3 regions of the Streptococcus sp. 1F3 genome follow, and region 3 is predicted to be linked to each of the others. Evidence: predicted binding sites of a transcription regulator. Region 3 holds the regulator's gene; each other region holds the start of a gene.

Region 1 (7,599 bases), on a different contig from region 3:
AATCTAGACGAGCATGAAATGCACTCGGAATTTTATAGCTTATCAGAAGAAGCTGCAGCGACCCTACGAGAAGTCAAGGCTTCTGGTCACCGCATCGTCGCAGTTGGTACTACCTCTATCCGTACCTTAGAGACCATCGGCAATAAATTTGACGGAAATATTGAAGCTGATGCTGGTTGGACCAACATTTTCATCAAACCAGGCTATCAATTTAAGATAGTCGATGCCTTTTCAACTAATTTCCATTTACCAAAATCCACCTTAGTCATGCTGGTATCTGCCTTTGCAGGGCGCTCATTTATCCTTGAAGCCTACCAACACGCCATCGAAAGCGAGTACCGCTTCTTTAGCTTTGGTGATGCTATGTTTATCAAATAAGTAAAAAAGATTAGCCCACGCTAATCTCTTTCTTTTTTAACGAATCACTACTCCCCGTAGTGTCTAGACTTGCTTGTCCTTCTCATCAAAGCCTGCAGAAACACCCTAAATAAGAGATAGGAGAGATGCTAGGACCAAGTCTTTATAAGATGCTATATTCACAAGTAAAGGATTGTTTTTTATCCTATTCTACTTAGCTGCTTGGTACAGTTCGTTTACTTTGGTCCAATTAATGATTTCAAAGAATGCCTTGATGTAATTCGGACGAACATTGCGATAGTTCAAGTAATAAGCATGTTCCCACACATCAAGTGCCAAGATTGGAGTTAAACCATTCATAATGGGTGTATCTTGGTTCGCAGTTGATACAATTTCTAACTTTCCTTCCTTATTGACAACCAAGAAAGCCCAACCTGAACCAAAACGAGTAGTCGCTGCCGTTGTAAACGCTGCTTGGAAGTCTTCAAATGAACCAAATGTCGTTGCGATATCTGCTGCTAGTTCTGCCGGAACCTCTGTTTTTTCTGGTGACAACAACTCCCAGAAAAGAGCATGGTTCAAGTGACCACCACCATTGTTAATTAAGGCTTGACGAATATCTGCTGGAATCTGATCTACATCTGAAAGGAGAGCCACCAAGTCCTCACCAATTTCTGGATGTTTTTCAAGTGCCACATTTGCATTGGCAACGTAAGTTGCATGATGCTTGTCATGATGTAACGTCATGGTTTCCATATCAATATGTGGTTCAAGGGCATCGTAAGCGTATGGTAAATCTGGTAAAATAATTGCCATATTCGGCCTCCTTTAATCTTCTATACTTCTTATTCTACCGCAATTTGAGAGCCTTTTCAATTTTTTTGTCTGATAACTGATCCACACTCTATCTTGAGACAAGATAGTCATTTATAAAACCAGATTCTAACGGGAGGCGCTAGCAATTTTTAACAGGGCGATGTCAAAGAGATAATCCTTGTCAAACTGTCCTTGTTTCATTTGATAGTCCGTCTCAATTAAGACTTGCACTACTTCTTTGAGAAAAGATACTGATAAAGAACGTGAATCCCGCAGGGCAAACTTGACCTGAAAAGGATTGATTTTACGTCCCGTAATGCCTGATAATTCGGTCACCATATGCTGCTCGCTCAAGCCCTCTTTGTATAAGAGCTGGACCTGTAAAAACAAACGAAATTGATTGAGTAAAATAGCTGTTAGCTTAATCTCATCTTCTCCTTGCAGACGCAAATCTCGCACCAAACTTCTGGCTTGATCAATCTTGCCCTGCAGAAGGAGTTGGCTCATATCAAAGAGATTGTCCTGCAAGCTTTTAGGAATAGCCTGTTCAATATCATCTAGACTAATCCGGTCTCTTCCTTTATAAGACTGTAAAAAAGCAAGATTTTTATGGATTTCTGCAAAATCCAGATTGGACTTGACCAAGAGATGGTCCATAACCTTATTGTCCATACTCAGCCCCATTTTCTCAACAGCCTGCATAAAAAACTGTCGAAGTTCCGCTTCTTTGAGATGATTTGCTTCCAAGACCAGACCATCACGTTTCAAGAGTTTGACCAAGCGACGTTTGCTATCGAGCTTTCCTCCAGCAATGACAATGACCCTCGTTGTTTCAACTGGCTGGCTCAAATAATCCTCAAATTTCTTCAATTCCTCATCGCTCAAATAACGTTTTTTACTGGTTGTCACATCGGCAAAATAGTCCAAGATGACAATCTTTTCATCTGAGAAAAAAGGCAGGGATACTAAATCCAGTTCCACTTGAGCGTAGTCTATCTCTGACATATCAAAGTAGGCATAGGTCAAATCACTGCTATCAAAACCAATTTGTTTTAGAAGCGCTTCCTTAGCCAGTTGAAATTGTCCAACATCTTCCCCAGTCAAAACGGTCAGTAGTCCTACATTCTCTTTCTTTATTTTCTGAATCTCATCAATAATGGTCATACTTCCCTCGCATTTCTTCTCCCATTATACCAAAAAAAGAGCCACTAAAGCTCTTTTCACGAGTTTAATACTCAATAAAAATCAGTTGGAAATGAGAGTAGCACCGCTAATTTCCTTATAATCGAAGCCGAAGGTATAACGAGCCTTCACCAAGGCAAGTTGACGAAGTATCCTTTTGATTTTTAAAGAGTATAAAAAAGAAAACAAGAAGAGTAACACGTTCTATCTATAACTACATCACCTCATCTGAATGTGATCTTGATTGAATATAGAAGCGAATAAATGGAAGAGGCGCTTAAGATTTCAGAATCACAATAAAAGACCCCTCCCTTAACTTCTCTTTGCATCTCTATCCCATTTCCAAAAGGAGACTAGAGATTCTTCATTCTCATCTCGGCTTCCATTTTCAAGCGTTGGACTTTCATGGTTGCAGTCCGTGGGATATCTTCATAAGCCATCAAGATTGGTTCCTTAAGCAAAGGCAGATCCGCCACCTGATGCCACCAGGCTTCCCAGTCCATATCTGCACCCTCTACAAGGGCAATAATGGGTTGCGGAGCACCATTAGCATCACGAATAATCACAACTTCTGACAAGAAATCCAACCGATCCAATAGGAAATCTTCCAAGGCAAGATTACTATCGATTGACTCTATCACATCGACCTGACGGTCTTTCAACAGCAGGGTGCCTTCCTCGGTCATACAGCCATAATCGCCACTATCCCACCAGTCCCCATAAACATTTTCCTGGAAACGAGCGTCCTCCTTATAATACGTCACTGCTCTTCCCCTTGATAGGAGTTGAATATGACCATTTTGACCAGCTGGCAGGGGCTGACCATTTTCATCTGTAATTTGTGCCTTTGTATACCCTTTAAGACCAACCCCCATATCGCGACCACTTGTCTGACCAAGGGTTTCTAGACGGTGGTACTTCAAAATCATCGGTCCACATTCACTCTGACCATATACCTGCATAAAGACTGGATTATTTGCCTTAGAAGCCTCTAAAAAAGCCCGCAAGGTCCCGATATTGATAGCATCAAAAGTGGAGTGATAGTAACGGATACTTGAAAAAATCGATGGATTTTTCTTTGCCAGTTGCGCCCATTGCACAAAATGATTAGGATGGGTTTCAAGCGCCATTGGTCTGTAGTGTTCCAAACTCTTTGTGAGGTCTTGGGCTTTAGCAGACGACAAGGGGAGCAAGGGAAAGCCAAGTCCAATAGCAGAAGAAACCCCAATATTGTAGCGTGAGTGAACGGGAGAAATGTGGAAAGCCAGTAACTGTCGTTCACTCATCTTTTCAAAAATAGTCTGTTGCCATGCCACGCGCCAGCCCATGGTCTGCGCTGTGTGACAGATTAACTTAGGAATCCCTGTCGTTCCAGAGGTATGGGTCATATACTGGATAACATCTTCAGGAAGCAAGTTTTCAGCAACAGGATTAGCAGGCAATGCCAACAATTCTGTAATTGCCAGTGTCGTCACCAGATCCTTACGCTCCATTGCCGCCACGCGCCCTGCAGTCTCCTCATCAAAAACGATAAAGGAATGCTCTAAGCGCTCAGCAAAGACATCTATAGTACTAGCTGGCAAGTGATAAGAGGGCATTACCGGAATGGCCCCCAAGGCTGTTGCAGCAACTGCTAGTAAATAGGTATCAAATGCAGGGCTTTTATAAAACATGACCTTATCCCCATATGACACTCCCCAAGCCGCTAACTGGTAAGCCCTTTGTTGGATCGCAGCAAAAACTTGTGCATAGGTAGTTTCAAGCCCTAATTCAGGAAAAGACGGATAAGGCTGATCAAAGACAATGGCAACTTCTGGAAACCGCTCTGCTGCTTCCTTAAATTGACGATATAAATTTAATGGTTGATAGGAAATCATCTTACATTCCTAACCTTTCTAAGTTTGTGAAAAACAAAACATACTGATAACCATTATACCATGTTGAAATCTCTTCCACAAATGGGAACAAAGAAAGATTAGAAAACCACTAGAATATTGAGTATTATACAGACCATCAAGAAAGCTCCTCAGTCAACTCGAGCGACTATCTCACCGTCTCAATCCTCCACTTCTTCCAGCCTCTAAAACGGATAGCCCCTTGTTGGTCTGTCCGAAATACCTGTATCTGCCGTTCTTGAAAACGCTCCAAGGTTTCCTGATGAGGGTGCCTATAACGGTTGTCTTTCCCCACTGAAATCAAAGCAATCCTTGGGGAAATAGCGTCCAAAAATGCTGGAGAAGAAGAGCTTTTTGAGCCATGATGCCCTACCTTTAACACATCGACAGACAACTGGGGATACCCTTTTATCAACTCCAACTCGCCATCTTCCAAATCCCCTGTAAATAGAAAACGAGTCTGCAATAATTCACCATATAGCACAACTGAAGTATTATTGACCTCTTTTTCCTGCTGATAAGGATAAAGTACCTGTAAAAAACCGTCACATATGGGAATCTTATCTCCTATTTTTACTAGCTGGGATCGCCTCTTTATCTTATTGATGCTCTTCATTAGCTCGGGACTAGTAGCGCTTTCTTCAGAAATATAAATCTTGCCAATATCCACTTCTCTAGCCACTTCTACCAAATCCCCTATATGATCCGCATGGGCATGGGTCAGAATCACGTAATCAATCCTATCGACACCCCGGCTATGAAGATAAGGAATCAGGGTTCGTTCTGCATTTGCTTGACTTGTCTTTTGTTGCCAAACTTCCTGCCAAGCACCACTAACTCTACCACCCACATCAATCAAAACAGTCCGCCCTCTCATATCCCTCAGAAAAATACTATCTCCCTGTCCAACATCCACTACTGTTACCTCGTTCTCCAAGGGATACTTGGTCATAAAAATCAGCAAAAAGACTAAACTAATGAGCCCCAGACGCCATTTCCAATTCTGATACAGGTCATACATCAAAAGTACCGCAAACATCAAGACAAGGAGGCCTATCACTGTCGGTTTCCCAAAAATTAAGGGTTTTAATCCCAAATCTACTACCCACTGAATGCAGGCTTCTAACCACACAAAAAGAACATTAACCTGCGTGAGTTTTATCAATGGAGAAAGAAGAAAGATAAGGCTCAAACCAGGCAACAAAACAACATCAAAAAGAAAAGAAAAAAGAACGGTCAAGGGAATGGACAAGGGTTGAAAACCATAAAAATAATAAATGAAGAACGGGAACATGCCGAGCGAAATGATCAAACTTTCTACAAGCACTCTCTTATAAGACAGCAAGTTTTCAAAATCGAAAACAGTCAGTAAAAAGGCATAGGCAAAGCTCAAGACACCTCCTACAGTTAATAAAAAATGGGGCATCAGTAGAAAAGAAAGGATAAGGGTACAAGCCATATTATCCAGCTTACTCATTCCCTTATTGGCAAAAAATTGTTGTAAAAGGGAACGGTTGACTGAGACAGAAAACCCTGTCACCCCTGCATACAGAAAGGAAAAGGGGACTTGTAGCCAATCTACGATTTCCTTTCTTACTCCAAAGCGTAAGAAAAGAAAGCGGAAACGATCTACAAAAAAGCCGACCTGCATACCAGAAAGCGCAAATAAATGAATGATGCCTAGGCTCGAATACAGGTCACTCATCTGCTCAAATTCCTTGTCCAACTCTCCAAATAAGAGCCCTGTCATATAGTGTCGCATTGGATTTGGAAAATGATCCTTAATGTATACCAAGAACCTTCGCCGAAGCAGGGAGACCCAATCCAAAGGATTCCATGAGACCTGCTCTTGAATCTTCTTAATCTGACGAATCGTGACTATCCGATAAATTCCCTGCGTCCTCAGATAATCTCGATAGTCAAAACCCTTAAAATTTCGCTGGCTGTCTGGAGTGGACACTGTCGCTACCACCTCGAAACTCACCAAACTTGATAGGTTTTTGAAATAAGCCTGCTCCTCTTGACTTTTTAATTGATAAAAAACAAGGTACTGATATCCTGACGATGTCGCACGAAATGAGAGGCGATCACCATTGACTTGAATGGTATCTGGTTTGATATATAAATGGTGAATGTCTTCCGGAGTAGAGGCATCGTCCATTACCATTTTCATCTGTTGCAAGCCAAACAGGATCGAAAAACAGACTACAATAGGGATAAGCTTGCAAGTCTTTCTCCTGCCCTGCTGGACATAAAAAAGAGTAAACATTCCCACCAGCATCACAACAGACAAGAAAGACATGCGGTATATAGCAAAGTAGAGAGCTACTAATAAGACCGCTAAATGAATAAGAGAAAGAGGAAGAACTTTACTCAACTGTGACATAGGGACGAATCTTCTCCAAACTCTTATTCCCAATTCCAGCTACTCCCTTCAGATCGTCAACCGATTGAAAATATCCCCTACTCTCACGATAGGCAATAATATCTGCTGCACGCTTAGCACCGATACCTGAGATGGTTTGTAATTCTGCTTCTGTTGCAGTATTGAGATTCACCAGATCTGCTTTTTCTCCCCCAGCTCCACCTGTCTCAACTCTAGTTGTAGCAGGTACAACAGATATAGCCTCCTCCTTGGTCGCTACATAAATCACCCCCTCATCGCTCACCTTCTGGGCTAGATTGATAGACTTAGAATCAGCCTCCTCTGTCAAGCCACCCGCAGCCTCCACTGCATCATAGATACGACTACCTACCGCTAGATAATAAATCCCTGGTTTCTTGACTGCTCCCTTGACATCAACCATCAAATCCTCTAGGGGCTGTGTACTAGAGGAGGACTCTACCACCTGCTCGCTCCTATCTACTAAAGGTGCTAATTCTGTCGTAGTCACTGCTTCCTCCGTCTGCTCTCTCAGAAACAGGAAAAGAAAAGTCATCAATAGCACAAGACCACCCACCACTAGCACAAGTAAAAATCGATACTTATGCAAAAACTGTATCCATTTTTCAGACATATTTTTACCTCCACCTATTTATTCGTAAAAACGATCAAAAAACTCGTACAAGACGAGTTTTTGGGGATTTATTTGTCTAAATTGGTATCTGGTTGCCAAACGAAACTTGCAAGATAGCTAAAAAGATAGGTCAAACCTAGGACAAGCACGACAAGAACCAAGACTGGTAGGCGGTAGATAAAGGTCCAGTAGCCCTTGCGTTTCTTGCCTATCTGGGCAGAGCGGGCAAGGTCGTCCAAACGATTGAACTCTGACTCAATGCGATGGGTTACTTCTGCGATTCCTGCTTCATCTAGACGTTTAATATCGGAAATATCAATAGGGTTTCCAAA
Region 2 (7,599 bases), on a different contig from region 3:
ATCCAAGAACAAAAGGGGACGCAAGCGCTTACCTCCTGCCTGAATCGAATAAAGAATCGCCTCAACTAAACGAGGGGCAAGGGACTTTTCGCTATAAAAGTCCAACATCACTCGCTCCAACCAATCCAATCGTTCTACTTGCTTCATTCCATGTCCGTTTCTGTTCCATCTGCCTGCATGACCTTCACCAGGGTCTTTTCTGCCTGATTCAGCGTTTCTTGAAGTTCTTTTGAGAGTTTCATTCCCTTTTGAAATTCAGCAATCGCATCTTCTAACGCAATATCACCGCTTTCCAAACGTCCTACAATCTGTTCTAAATCTGCTAAGTTTTCCTCAAATTTCTTTTGTTTTGACATCTTTTACCTCAACTTCTAAGTGACCGTCACGGAGCTGAACGGTTACACTTTCCTTTATCTGAACCTTTTGAATACTATCAACTACCTGCCCATTTTGCTCCACAATCGCATAGCCCCTTGCCACAATACGACTGGTATCCAGCATTACAAGGCTATTTGCTAAGCGTTTCACTTCTGCGTCTTTCTGAGCATAAAGGACACTAGTATGATTGCGCAACAAGCGTTTTTGTTGGGCTACTTTTTCTTGGTAAAAAGCTATTTGCTTGACTGGGGAGCAAGCCAATAAACGCTGCCGCAAGATCTGACTGCGTTTTTGCCCTTCATGTCTATATTCGCGAATAGACTGCTTCATGCGCAATTGTAAGTGATCCAATTTTTGCAAATAAGCATCATAGAGCCTCTCTGGCTGTCTAAAAATCACAGAATGGGTTAATTTTTCTAGACGTTCACGGTGGTAGAGTAGACGATTTCCTACTGCCTTGCTCATCCGATTTTCTTGCTGTTTCAGATAAGACAGCACATCCAATTTGGTCACCGGTGTCGCTAACTCTGCCGCAGCCGTCGGTGTTGCTGCCCGCCTATCAGCCACAAAGTCCGCCAAGGTTGTATCCGTTTCATGCCCAACACTTGAAATAATAGGAATCCGTGACTCAAAGATTGCTCGCACTACTACTTCTTCATTAAAAGCCCATAAATCCTCAATAGAGCCTCCTCCACGCCCAATAATCAAAAGGTCCAAGTCCTCTCGCTCATTAGCCCTTCGGATATTATGTGCAATATCAGCCGCTGCCCCATCTCCTTGCACTTTTGTTGGATAAAGGAGCACTTGCCGACCCGGAAAACGCCTACTTACCGTTGTGATAATATCACGAATAACCGCTCCACTAGGGCTAGTCACCACACCAATTTTCTGTGCAAATTGCGGTAGGTCTTGTTTGAATGTATCTTGAAAAAGCCCCTCGTCTCCCAGTTTCTTTTTCAATTGCTCAAACTGGATTGCAAGAGCACCAACCCCATCTGGCTCAGCCTTTTCAATAATAATGGAGTAACTACCACTTGGCTCATAGAGCTGAATCCTACCAACGACATTGACTTTCATGCCCTCTTCCAATTCAAACCCAAAAGACTTGTAAACCCCAGCCCAAACCGTTGCCTGAATCACCGCCTTTTCATCTTTAAGTGAAAAATATTGATGACTAGGTCGCTTACGAAAATTAGACACCTGACCTGTCAAATAGACCCGCTCCAAATACGGATCCCGATCAAACTTTAATTTCAAATACTTAGTCAATGACGACACCGATAAATAATCTGGCATAAAACTCCTTTCAATTAAGATACCAAGCCCGTGAAGAACTCAATGAAGATACGAGAGCGTGAAACGAGTAAAGCAAAAATAGGAGGTTTGACGCAGATCCTTGGTTCTAGGAAAAACTATCTTTTTTGCACAACTCGTAGCTCGAGTTCAATAAAATCAAGATACAAAGCCCGTGAAAAACTCAAAGCGAAAATAGAAAATTTGACGAAGAAACTTTAGTTTCTAGGAGAATTTGTCTTTTTCGCAAAGAGTTTAGGGCGGGTTCAATGAAGATGTGAGGACGTCAAGAGCCAAGTAAAAATAGGAGATTTACGACGTGTTCGATGAACACGAGGAAATCTATCTTTTTTACACAGCTCTTAGTCCGAACTCAGTTACATTAAGATACGAGAGAGTGAAACGAGTAAAGCGAAAATAGGAGATGGATGCAGTGTTCGATGAACACGAGGAAATCTATCTTTTTTACACAGCTCTTAGTCCGAACTCAGTTACATTAAGATACGAGAGCGTGAAACGAGTAAAGCAAAAATAGGAGGTTTGACGCAGATCCTTGGTTCTAGGAAAAACTATCTTTTTTGCACAACTCGTAGCTCGAGTTCAATTAAATCAAGATACCAAGCCCGTGAAAAACTCAAAGCGAAAATAGGAGATTTACGATGTGTTCGATGAACACGAGGAAATCTATCTTTTTTACACAGCTCTTAGTCCGAACTCAGTTACATTAAGATACAAGAGCGTCTGGCACGAGTGTTACTCGTGTTATTTCCAACCTTCATCAGTCTGGAATAGTCCCTAGAGTTGATTTAATCATTTGCTTGTAAAGCAATAAGCCTCTTGCAAGCCTGATAAGTCTGCTCCATGAGCATGGTAATGGTCATAGGACCTACTCCCCCCGGAACAGGGGTGATATGGCTTGCAAGTTCCTTGACTTCATCAAAGGCAACATCACCAATCAGCTTGCCATTCTCATCACGATTCATTCCAACATCAATCACGACTGCTCCTGCCTTGACAAACTCCTTGGTCACAAAATGCCCACGACCGATAGCTACAACTAAGATGTCAGCTTCTCGAGTAAGGGAAGATAAATTCTCTGTTCGCGAATGAGCAATCGTCACCGTCGCATTGGCATCTAGTAAGAGCTGGGCCATGGGCTTTCCAACAATATTGCTACGACCAATTACGACAGCTTTTTTTCCTTCAGGATTGATCCTATATTCGCGCAAGAGCTCCATAATACCTGCAGGAGTTGAGGGAATCATAACAGGATGACCACTCCAGAATTTCCCCATATTCATGGGGTGAAAACCATCTACATCCTTATCTGGATCAATGGCAAGGAGAATCGCTTCCTCATCCATATGCTCAGGCAAGGGAAGTTGAACCAAAATGCCATGCCAGTTGGCATCCTGATTATAACGATCAATCACCGCCAAAAGCTCCTCTTGGCTCGTCGTATCAGACAAACGCACTACTTCGCTCCTAAATCCAGCTGCGAGAGCTGAGCGCTCCTTATTACGAACATAGACCTGACTAGCAGGATTGTCTCCGACCAAAATCACAACAAGACCTGGCTCCACTCCCGTCTTTTCTTTTAATACTGCCGTCTTGGCTGCTAACTGTCCCTGCATTTTTGCTGCTAAAGCTTTTCCATCCATCCGTGTCATCTTCATCTCCTTTACGTTTTTTTCATTATACCAAAATTTTATCCCTACTCCTAGCACTTTGTCACCCTCAGGAGATGGGATAAGACATATTTTAAGCTTTTCTTAGCTGATGCAAAAACAAGTTCTTTTTTCTTGACTCACTCTGGTAATCCGGTCATTCAGAAGTGGTATTTACAGCCCCTACTTCTCTTACAGATTCTTTTGCTAATACTCTTCAATCCCAAATAGAGAAACGGAGTTTCCACAATCGTCGAAGTAATAAAAGTTAGACGAAATAAGTATATTTGATAACTAGTACCTTCATTCCTACAATCAACCAGTATGCCAAAACCGCTGAATAAACTCCAGCGGTTATTTTTATAATACTTTTGACAAAAAATTTCTGGTTCGTTCTTCTTGAGTTTCTTCAAAGACTTGCTGCGGTGTCCCGTCTTCTACGACAAGGCCGCCGTCCATAAAGATGACACGATCAGCTACCTCCCGTGCAAAGCCCATTTCATGGGTCACAATAACCATGGTCATCCCTGACTTAGCCAAATCCTGCATGACAGCCAGCACCTCTCCAACCATTTCTGGGTCAAGGGCAGACGTCGGCTCATCAAATAGTAAGACATCTGGTGCCATCGCAAGTCCTCGTGCAATGGCAATCCGTTGCTGCTGTCCTCCTGATAGACTTTGAGGATAGGCATGAGCCTTGTCTGGTAATCCTACTTTGTCAAGTAAGTCATAGGCAATTTTTTCTGCCTCAGCCTTTGTTAATCCCTTCGTCTTTATCGGTGACAAGGTGATATTATCCAAAACAGACATATTTGGGAAAAGATTGAATTGCTGGAAAACCATCCCCATCTTTTCCCGCATTTTGAAAATGTCATTTGACTTATCGGTAATATCTACCCCCTCAAAGGTCACCGTACCTTTGGTTGGTACTTCGAGCAGATTCATGGTTCGTAAAAAGGTTGATTTCCCACTACCGGAAGGTCCGATAATGACGACTACCTGTCCCTTGCCAATCTCAAGGTCAATCCCTTTTAACACCTCATTTTTACCGAATGATTTATGAAGATTCTTGATCGAAAGAATAGTCTCACACATGTACCTGCCCTCCTTTATTTAACTGTTTCTCCAATACTTGAATCGCTACCGTCAAGACGCTAGTCATAATTAAATAATAAACAGCCGCAAATAAAAGAGGCGTCAAAGTCAAATAGGTCGTTGACGCAACAGTCGTTGCACTGTTCCAGAGCTCAATTACGCCGATTGTAGACAAGAGGGAACTGTCTTTTAAAATCGTCACAAACTCATTTCCCAAAGCTGGCAAGATATTTTTTATTGCCTGTGGCATGATGACCGATTTCATGGCTTCAAAAGGACGAATCCCCAAAGAGTAGGCGGCTTCCAGCTGCCCCTTAGGGACGGCGTTAATTCCTGCCCTCACTGTCTCTGATACATAAGCACCACTATTCATGGATATCACAATGATGCCCGGTAGCAAGCGAGATAGGTCTACGGATAAAATCCCCAACTCAAAGGTCGGTGCCGTGATGTTCATAACCGCAAAGGCAATCATAATCTGCACCACCATAGGGGTTCCACGGAAAATCCAGACATAGACATTGGCTAACCAAGCCAAGGGAGAAAACTTGCTACGTTGAGCAAATGCCAACATCATTCCTAAAATACTCCCGAAGAATACAACCAAGACTGCTATCATCAGCGTTACAATCGCTCCATAATTAAAATAATCCCAATACTTGGGAAGGAATGAAAAATCCATTTCTCTACCTCTTTTCACACTGTTTATTTCATACATTATAGCATTTATTGAATAAAAATACAACTTTCTTGTTTAAATATTCATTTCATAAAAAAAGCACCGAGGTGCTTTTTCATTTCTAGTCAGAATTAGTACAATAATTCATAAATTTCCATTGCAATCAAGTCAATGCTATCAAAGGTATATGTCTCACGTGCTTGGACATCGCGAAGCGTAAAGACAGAACCATTTTCTTCATCAAAGTTGTAAGCAACCTCTGCAACAACAATTCCATCACGTTCAAAATTACGTTTTAAGGTTCCACCGTCAGTCGTCATGGCTTCCAAACGGTTAATAATTCGCACTAAATGTGATTCCATATCACTTCTCCTAATTCTTATTATAAAAACATTCTACCACATTTCCTGTAAAAAGTCTTGCTTTATCTATCTTTCTTCTTGCCACCCCCAGTAATAGCTCCTCTCATAGTCCTTTGCTTGATACATGATCAGCCTTTCAACCGCTAGAGTGCAACTCACTAGCAATAGACCTAATCCAGTGGAGTAGGTTTGTTTACCCGGGCTGAGAAACTAAAAAGCGAGGATAAATCCCATTGCTTGCAAGACAAGCTGCTTTGATTGTCTATTTTGTCTAGGAGTTGCTTCACCAGTCACTTTCAGACTGGTGAAGGTTGGAAATAAAACGAGTGAAACGCGTGTCAAATGCTCTCGTATCTTGTGTAATTGAGTTCAGCCTAAAACCTCGGAAAAAAGATAAATCTCATTGGTTGCCAAGCAACCTGCTTCAATTCTCTATTCTGTCTAGGAATTACTTCACCATTCACTTTCAGACTGGTGAAAGTTGGAAATAAAACGAGTGAAACTCATGTCAAACGCTTTCGTATCTTATGTAATTGAGTTCAGCCTAAAACCTCGGAAAAAAGATAAATCTCATTGGTTGCCAAGCAACCTGCTTCGATTTCCTATTTTTCAGTCGGTTTTTTAACGGCTTCACATCTTAATTGAACTCGAGCTACGAGTTGTGCAAAAAAGATAGTTTTTCCTAGAACCAAGGTTCTGCGTCAAAACTCCTATTTTTGCTTTACTCGTTTCACGCTCTCGTATCTTAATTGAGTTCTTCACGGGCTTGTATCTTGGTGTAATTGAACTCGCCCTAAACTCTTTGCGAAAAAGATAGATTGTCTTGTGTTCATCGAACACTGCATCAATCTCCTATTTTCGCTTTGAGTTCTTCACGGGCTTGTATCTTGATTTAATCAATAGTAGATTCTTGCAATTTGGCTAAATATTGTTATAATAAACTTATATCTGACCTTTATTGACTATTTGTCTCTTGCAGATTGTACTAGTCCTATCATTCTTCCATATTTGAAGAATAAAAAAAAGGCAACTATTCGATAGAAAAGAGGGATTCCCATGCTTTGTCATAATTGTAATATCAACGATGCAACTATTCATCTCTATACAAATCTTAATGGTAAACAACAACAGGTGGACCTCTGCCACAACTGTTACCAAATTATGAAAACCGACCCTAATAATGCTATTTTAAAAGGTCTGGGAGATCTTGCCAATCCAAATAATATGGATCCATTCAGCGAGTTTTTCAATAATATTGGTGGTATTCCGGGGCATACACCTGCTGGAAAACCTCGCAACCAAACCCCACCTACCCAATCAGGTGGTGGTAACCGTGGTAACAATGGCGGGTCCACCCCTCCTCCACAACAGCCCAAAGGCTTGCTGGAAGAATTTGGCATTAATGTAACCGAAATTGCCCGCCGTGGGGATATTGACCCTGTCATCGGTCGTGACGAAGAAATCAAACGAGTCATCGAAATTCTAAACCGCAGAACCAAGAATAATCCTGTCCTCATCGGTGAGCCTGGGGTTGGAAAAACAGCTGTTGTCGAAGGTCTAGCCCAAAAGATTGTTGATGGCGATGTTCCACAAAAACTCCAAGGCCGTGAAGTCATCCGCCTTGATGTAGTCAGTCTAGTTCAAGGAACCGGTATCCGTGGACAATTTGAAGAGCGCATGCAAAAGCTAATGGAGGAAATTCGGAACCGTAAGGAAATCATTCTCTTCATTGACGAAATTCATGAGATTGTTGGCGCTGGCTCTGCTGGTGACGGCAATATGGACGCAGGCAACATCTTGAAACCTGCCCTTGCTCGTGGCGAGATGCAGCTAGTCGGCGCTACCACACTCAACGAGTACCGCATCATTGAAAAAGATGCAGCTCTGGAACGCCGTATGCAACCTGTCAAGGTCGATGAACCAAGTGTCAATGAAACAATCACTATTCTAAAAGGGATTCAAAGTAAGTATCAGGACTATCACCATGTCAAATACACCGATGAAGCCATTGAAGCCGCTGCTATTTTGTCCAATCGCTACATTCAAGACCGATTCCTACCAGATAAGGCCATTGATTTGCTGGATGAAGCTGGTTCGAAGATGAACCTAACCTTGAATTTCGTTG
Region 3 (7,599 bases):
AAGCTGATCGTGTAGCAGCAGAAGGCTTGACTGGTGTTTATGTGGATGGAAATGTAGCAGCAGTTGTTGAGGTGAACGCTGAAACGGACTTCGTTGCGAAAAACGCTCAATTCGTTGACTTGGTAAACGAAACAGCAAAAGTGATCGCAGAAGGTAAACCAGCTAACAACGACGAAGCCCTTGCTCTTACAATGCCTTCAGGTGAAACACTTGAAGCAGCTTACGTGAACGCAACTGCAACAATTGGAGAAAAAATCTCATTCCGTCGCTTTGCTTTGATTGAAAAAACAGATGCACAAGCATTTGGAGCTTACCAACACAATGGTGGACGTATCGGGGTTATCTCTGTCATCGAAGGTGGAGATGAAGCTCTTGCAAAACAAGTATCCATGCATATTGCAGCGATGAAACCAACTGTTCTTTCATACAAAGAATTGGATGAGCAATTCGTAAAAGATGAATTGGCACAGTTGAACCACAAAATTGAACAAGACAATGAAAGCCGTGCAATGGTTGGAAAACCAGCTCTTCCATTCTTAAAATATGGCTCAAAAGCTCAATTGTCTGATGATGTGATTGCGCAAGCAGAAGAAGACATCAAAGCAGAATTGGCTGCTGAAGGTAAACCAGAAAAAATCTGGGATAAAATCCTTCCAGGTAAAATGGATCGCTTTATGCTTGATAATACAAAAGTGGATCAAGCCTACACACTTCTTGCTCAAGTTTATATCATGGACGATAGCAAGACAGTTGAAGCCTACCTTAACTCAGTCAATGCTAGTGTAGTAGCATTTGCTCGTTTTGAAGTAGGTGAAGGAATCGAAAAAGCAGCAAATGACTTCGAATCAGAAGTTGCTGCAACAATGGCTGCAGCGCTTGGTAAATAATCTTGTAACTGAAAAAGAGAGGAACCTTGTTCTTCTCTTTTTGTATGACTGCTCTGATAAGCCTTAGGGCAAAATATAGGTATCCCAATGTTCGTCTGTCTGCTCTTTAAACAATGACCGAAGCGTCATAGCACAGGCATCCACATCATCTGCTTCAAAGTGAATTTCTGTATATTGTTGAAAGAGATAGGGAACGATTTGATTGAGAAAGGAGCGGAGACTTTCTTCGTTATCTCCCCATACATAAGCAATCTCATTGTCTTCTATAAATGCTAGATTTTCAATTCCTTTTGATCCGCTTTGATAATAGACAGTCTGAGGAAGAGTCTTGAAAAAGTCTTCCTCAGTCCCTGTAAAGGGGCTAATCGCCTTGTGACTTTCTATATAGTAATGAAGTAGCAGTCGACCACAAGTCTGATACTTCTTACTTATCCGTTCTGCGATTTGAAATGAAGCAGGGGTAGGCTCTCCAAGATAATCTTGGGTGCTGACAGCTATTTCATAACAAATCCGTTTGCACTGAAAACCTCCTGCCTTTAAAAATGAGATGAGCATTTGATTAGTTGAAGACAGCATCACTTGTAAGGGGGTCTTGATATGGTTATGAATGAGCTGAAAAAGGGGAGTGGCAAGGCTATTGTCATACACAGTTAAGTGAAAGGTTAGATAGGTATGTTGCTGATGATAGGGGTTTTCCGATAGTTCAATGGTTCCAATAGACTGATGACGGAAGGAAACAATGACTTGCTGATGGTTACATTCTACTTGTAGTTGGGTCACTTTAGATGGTTAGGAATTGACGGATTTCGTCTTCTGTCATAGAGCTATCGCAGCGAACCTGCACACCGTTTGAACTAGCAAACAGGAGGGCTGGAACGGTTGCTACTTGGTAGCGTTGACGAAGTGCTTGTAACTGGGGATCTGGATTCGTACTATCAATAAAATAGATAGTCAGTCCTTCTGCTTGGGCAAGGCTGTGGAGCTTTGGTAGAAAACGTTGGCAGTAAGGACAGCTTGCACGTCCTAAAAAGAGGATAGCTCCGTCCTCTTGTGCCAGTAAGCGCTCAGCTTCCTCTATAGAAACAGGGGTAAAATCTTGTACGAGTTCTTGAAATGAATTGGTAAACATAATAACTCCTTTAAAATAAGATACGAGGACGTTTGACACGAGTGATACTCCGTTTATCTTCCACTTCAACAGCCGATTTTCAGGCGAAGATAGCTAGATTATTGGAGGGCTATCAATAACCAGTGGCTCGTAACTCGAACGCAATTCCTCACCTCATTATAGGGAAAACGGATGATAAATGCAAGAAATTCTGTTTGGATTGTCCCTGTAATGATTAAGTGCAGGCTTAAAAATAGTTTCTACTTTTCTCTCCAACTATCAAAGTGAGGAGTGGAGCAGGCCTTCATTGCTTATGGGCTATGCTGAAAATAGGTCTGCATTGCTTTTACTTTTCAAAGTCAGAAATTTAAGGTATAATAGTCAAAGATAGTCAGAGAAAGAGGTAGTGTCTATGGCGATGAAAAATACATCTGATTATATTGAAGAACATATCAAGGCGATTTTAGAGCAAGTGAGTGTAGCAGAATTACGCAGGAGTGAGTTGGCTAGCCGATTTGAGGTAGTACCAAGCCAGATTAACTATGTGATTAAGACACGTTTTACAGCTAGCCGTGGTTATATTGTGGAAAGCAAGCGCGGAGGCGGAGGTTATATCCGAATTGGTCGGATTACGTTTTCAGATAAGCATGAACTAGTCCATGATTTGTTACACAATATGGGGACAGAGTTGTCTAGCACAGTGTTTGCGGATATCTTACAGCTCTTATTTGACGAGCAGTTGATGACAGAACGTGAAGGCAATTTGCTTCTCTCAGCTAGCAGTGATGAAGTATTAGGACAGGAAGCAGCAGCTATTCGTGTGCGCATGATGCGACAGATTTTACGACGATTGGATAGGAAAGAGGATTAGGATGAAATTTTCAAATGGATTACAACGTGCCTATGAAGATGCGCAGTTAATCGGGCAACGATACATGTGCGATTACTTAGAAACTTGGCATCTGTTATTGGCTTTTGTGATCAATCCAGATACGATTGCAGGGGCTGTTTTAGCGGATTATCCATTCGATGTTGCAGATTACGAGCAGGCAACCTATACAGTGACAGAACGTGTCTATCGTGCAGAATTAGAGGATTTTACGTTTTTACAGAGCTCGAAGAGACTGGATGAAGTAGCTCGTTTTGCCCAGAAGATTGCAGAAGTGCTCAAGGCAAAACAGCTTGGGACTGAGCATCTTTTGATGGCAATGCTTCTGGACAAGCGTTCGGTGGCTTCACAAATCTTGGATAAGGCTGGATTTCATTTTGAAGATTCAGATACTAAGATTCGCTTTATTGATTTACGAAAGAATTTAGAAGCAAAGGCTGGTTTTTCCAAGGAAGATTTAAAGTCTATTCGGAACCTCATGAAAGGAGGGAGAGGACATAGACCTACTATGGCGAATATGATGGGAATGCCTCCGGCTCCTCAAACAGGTGGTTTGGAAGATTATACAAGGGATCTGACAGCCCTAGCCCGTGCAGGACAAATTGAGCCGGTTATTGGCAGGGAGGCTGAGATTTCCCGAATGATTCAGATTCTCTCCCGGAAAACCAAGAACAATCCTGTCTTGGTCGGAGAAGCAGGAGTTGGGAAAACGGCACTCGCCTTGGGTCTAGCACAACGGGTGGCAGATGGGGAGGTGCCTGTTAGTCTTGCCAAGATGCGGGTCCTAGAGTTGGACTTGATGAATGTCATTGCAGGGACGCGTTTTCGGGGAGATTTTGAAGAGCGAATGAACAACATCATCAACGATATTGAAGAAGATGGTCAGGTGATTCTCTTCATTGATGAGTTGCATACGATTATGGGGTCTGGTAGTGGGATTGACTCTACCTTGGATGCGGCTAATATTTTAAAGCCTGCCCTTGCACGTGGAACCTTGCGGACAGTTGGGGCAACGACCCAAGATGAGTATCAAAAGCATATTGAAAAAGATGCAGCCCTCTCTCGTCGTTTTGCTAAAGTAACAGTGGAAGAACCGACTGTCGCAGCTAGCATTGCTATTTTGCAGGGTTTGAAGAAAGCCTACGAAAATTACCATAAAATTCAGATTACAGATGAAGCAGTTGTGACAGCTGTAACCTTTGCTAAGCGGTATTTGACTAGTAAAAATTTACCAGATTCAGCGATTGATTTGTTAGATGAGGCGAGTGCAACGGTGCAAAATCGGCAAAAAACAAGTGGGAAGCAATCTGAATTATCTGCCGCAGATGAGGCACTCATAGCAGGAAAACACAAGACAGTTAGCCAGCTATTGATGAAGGAATTGGAGACAGAGAGCCAAGAAATCTTGGGCGATGTCCAAGTGACAGAAGAGGATGTTTTGCTGACGCTCAGCCATTTATCCGGTATTCCAGTTGCTAAGTTAAGTCAGACGGATATCAAGAAATACTTGAACTTAGAAAGAGAGTTGCACAAGCGGGTGATTGGACAGGAAGCGGCGATTTCTGCGGTTAGTCGTGCCATTCGTCGCAACCAGTCAGGGATTCGGACAGGCAATCGTCCGGTTGGCTCCTTTATGTTTTTAGGGCCTACTGGGGTTGGAAAGACTGAGTTGGCCAAGGCATTGGCAGAAGTCTTGTTTGATGATGCGTCTGCCCTCATTCGTTTTGATATGAGCGAATATATGGAAAAATTTGCAGCTAGTCGTCTAAATGGTGCCCCTCCAGGCTATGTTGGCTATGAAGAAGGAGGAGAGCTGACAGAAAAGGTGCGGAACAAGCCTTATGCAGTCTTGCTCTTTGATGAGGTGGAAAAAGCGCACCCTGATACCTTTAATATTCTATTACAGGTTTTAGATGATGGCGTCTTGACTGATAGCAAGGGACGGAAAGTTGATTTTTCAAATACCATTATTATTATGACCTCAAATCTGGGAGCGACAGCCTTACGAGATGATAAGACAGTTGGTTTTGGAGCCCTTGACCTGTCACACAGCCAGGAACACGTTGAAAAACGGATTTTAGAAGAATTGAAAAAAGCCTATCGACCAGAGTTTATCAACCGTATTGACGAGAAAATTGTCTTCCATAGCTTGACCACTCAAGACATGCAAGAAGTGGTGAAAGTGATGGTTCGTCCGCTCCAGGCAGTTATGAATGAAAAGGGAATTCAGTTTAAGATTCAACCGTCTGCCTTGAAATTATTGGCACAGGAAGGCTACGATCGTGAAATGGGAGCACGACCGCTTCGCCGTTTGCTCCAAACAAAAGTGGAAGACCCTCTAGCAGAAATGCTCCTTCGAGGGGAATTGCAGGTAGGAGATAGCCTGAAAATTGGGGTAAAAGCTGGAAAATTGAACTTTGATATTCAGCGCTAGGTTAGCCTCTTTTACCATAGTCTTTCAGGAGCAGTCGTTCGCTGTTTGGTGAGGACTATTCCAAGCTCTTAGATACATCGTAAAAAAAGTCGTATCAACGGACCATTCTAGGGTTGATACGACTTTTATACTCATTTCATTTACCTTTTATTACTTCAAGCATTGTGGAAACTTCGTTTCCTTATTTCCCAGTTCCAATCATCTTCTAGATGATTGGAACTGGCTTTGCCCTACTCTACGATTGTTACTGACTATCGTCAGTATGATTTCCAACCTTCAACAGTCATTAGACTGTTGAAGCAGCCTGCAGCTCGTTTCCTAGTACGAAAAGGAAACGAAATAACTATATAGTGGTTAGGATACCTTATCGAGCGTCTAGCCCAAATATCCCGAAAATGAAGTAGGAGAGAGCTAGTGTCACAGGAATTGGCTGTAAGCAGAGGAGACCAAAGATGAATAACTTGACTTTTTTAAATAGAAGTGAAGCTAAGATAGCTAGCCAACCGCTAGCTGGCAGAAAATAGAGAAAGATAAAATGAGGAACAGATATAAGACTACTTCCAAAAGGAAATTGGATATTGGCTGGAAACCAAGCAATCATAGACCAGATAAACACGATGACAAGGATAAAATAAAGGTCGAAGGGACTATTCTTGATAGCATAGTAGTATTTTAACATTTGATGAACCCCGCAGTTCCAACATTAATTTTTATTGCATCGGCTTTCCAGTAAATGTTGCTAATAAAAGATGGTGACGGAGCTAGTATTCCTAGAAAAGCGGATGATTTAAGGTTTTTTGTCATTTTTTACTTCTTCTTAACTCCCTCTATTGTCATGATACGATATCACTTCTGTATAAAAGAAAGCGTTTTATTGATAATAGTATAAAATAGCTTATATAGAAAAGTCAAGAGATTCTTGTATCTTGAAAAAGTAAGGAGAAGTTTAGCTATTTTTAGTGTTAAACAGTCCGCTGGCTTACACGATGGAGTATGAGCAAGGAGGGCTATTTTTTGTATGACGTTCAAAGGGTTATGATAAGAAGCTGGGAGATTCCAGCTTCTTATTTCTTATGGGCTTCACGGGCTTGATGAAAGAGTGTCTCAACTTCTTCTACTGATTCGGCACGAGCTACTGCGCCACGGATTTTCGCAGCACCAGCCGTTCCCCGTAGATAATGGGGAGCAAGTCCTCGAAATTCACGTACAGCAATGCTTTCGCCCTTGAGATGAACCAGGCGTGTGAGATGTTCAAAGGCGATATTGAGCTTATCATGGAAGCTCAGGTCGGGTAGGATCTCGCCTGTCTCGAGATAGTGGTTGATCTGCTCGAAAATATAGGGGTTTCCCATGGCAGTCCGCCCCACCATGACCGCATCTGCACCAACTTCTTCGATGCGTTGGCGAGCGTCTTGAACGGTGCGAATGTCTCCGTTTGCGATAAAGGGAATCTTGGTTAGGGCTTGGGCGACCTTGGTAAGGGTGTCAAGGTCAACCGTTCCCGTATACATTTGCTCCCGCGTCCGACCGTGCATGGCAAGGGCTGCTACTCCAGCACTTTCTGCGGCAAGGGCATTTTCGACAGCTAGACGAGGGTCTGCCCAGCCTGTCCGCATTTTGACGGTTAAAGGAATATCTAGGACAGAACTTACCTGCTTAATGATATGATAGATCTTATCTGGATCTTTAAGCCACTTGGCGCCGGCTTCATTCTTGATGACCTTGTTGACAGGGCAGCCCATGTTGATATCTACGATATTTGCCTTGGTATTTTTTTGGATAAATTCTGCGGCACGGGATAGTCCGTCCGCATCTCCACCGAAGAGTTGAATGGACACCGGGGCTTCGTTTTCTTCAATGTGCAACATGTGTAGGGTTTTGGCGTTGTTATAAAGCAAGCCTTTTTCTGAAATCATTTCCATCACCACAAGCCCTGCACCCATTTCTTTTGCAATGGTACGAAAGGCAGAGTTGGTCACTCCAGCCATGGGAGCTAGGACTGTCCGATTGGGGATTTCGATATTTCCAATCTTAAAGGGGGTATTGAGATGAGCCATCGATAAGTTCCTCCAAGTCATGTTGGTCAAATAGATAATGGGTTTGGCAGAATTGACAGGTGATAGCAGCTCCCTTATCTTCTTCTTTCATTTCGTTTAAATCACTTTTGGGCAGGCTAGCAAGAGCGTCTAAGAAGCGTTCTTTTGAGCAATCGCAGGAAAAGCTAAGGGCGTCCTCTGCTAAACGTTTGAAACTTTGTTCACCATAGATCGCTTCCAACAGC

What was found. The regulator CtsR, encoded in region 3, represses protease genes until heat stress. The targets are predictions, from matches to a motif close to TTGGTCAAAAAAGGTCAAANA.
Region 1: a site for CtsR is predicted at 2,587-2,607, ahead of holA (DNA polymerase III subunit delta). Genes of this name have one in related genera too.
Region 2: a site for CtsR is predicted at 6,420-6,440, ahead of ACVPON_RS04575 (ATP-dependent Clp protease ATP-binding subunit). Genes of this name have one in related genera too.

The regions. Positions count from the first base shown of each region.
Region 1 is NZ_JBUEQR010000109.1:3,474-11,072, forward strand. Features, by position in the region: gene queA (tRNA preQ1(34) S-adenosylmethionine ribosyltransferase-isomerase QueA) at 1-378, shown strand, start outside; gene sodA (superoxide dismutase SodA) at 568-1,173, opposite strand; gene holA (DNA polymerase III subunit delta) at 1,300-2,337, opposite strand; gene ACVPON_RS09385 (AMP-binding protein) at 2,709-4,232, opposite strand; gene ACVPON_RS09390 (DNA internalization-related competence protein ComEC/Rec2) at 4,399-6,636, opposite strand; gene ACVPON_RS09395 (helix-hairpin-helix domain-containing protein) at 6,620-7,267, opposite strand; gene ACVPON_RS09400 (lysophospholipid acyltransferase family protein) at 7,336-7,599, opposite strand, start outside.
Region 2 is NZ_JBUEQR010000044.1:85,425-93,023, forward strand. Features, by position in the region: gene ACVPON_RS04540 (polyprenyl synthetase family protein) at 1-147, opposite strand, end outside; gene ACVPON_RS04545 (exodeoxyribonuclease VII small subunit) at 144-356, opposite strand; gene xseA (exodeoxyribonuclease VII large subunit) at 334-1,674, opposite strand; gene ACVPON_RS04555 (bifunctional methylenetetrahydrofolate dehydrogenase/methenyltetrahydrofolate cyclohydrolase) at 2,478-3,341, opposite strand; gene ACVPON_RS04560 (amino acid ABC transporter ATP-binding protein) at 3,699-4,433, opposite strand; gene ACVPON_RS04565 (amino acid ABC transporter permease) at 4,426-5,115, opposite strand; gene ACVPON_RS04570 (DUF1797 family protein) at 5,244-5,474, opposite strand; gene ACVPON_RS04575 (ATP-dependent Clp protease ATP-binding subunit) at 6,531-7,599, shown strand, end outside.
Region 3 is NZ_JBUEQR010000008.1:8,686-16,284, reverse strand. Features, by position in the region: gene tsf (translation elongation factor Ts) at 1-887, shown strand, start outside; gene ACVPON_RS00270 (GNAT family acetyltransferase) at 951-1,667, opposite strand; gene traF (conjugal transfer protein TraF) at 1,669-2,016, opposite strand; gene ACVPON_RS00260 (CtsR family transcriptional regulator) at 2,408-2,866, shown strand; gene ACVPON_RS00255 (ATP-dependent Clp protease ATP-binding subunit) at 2,868-5,318, shown strand; gene dusB (tRNA dihydrouridine synthase DusB) at 6,383-7,375, opposite strand; gene hslO (Hsp33 family molecular chaperone HslO) at 7,350-7,599, opposite strand, start outside.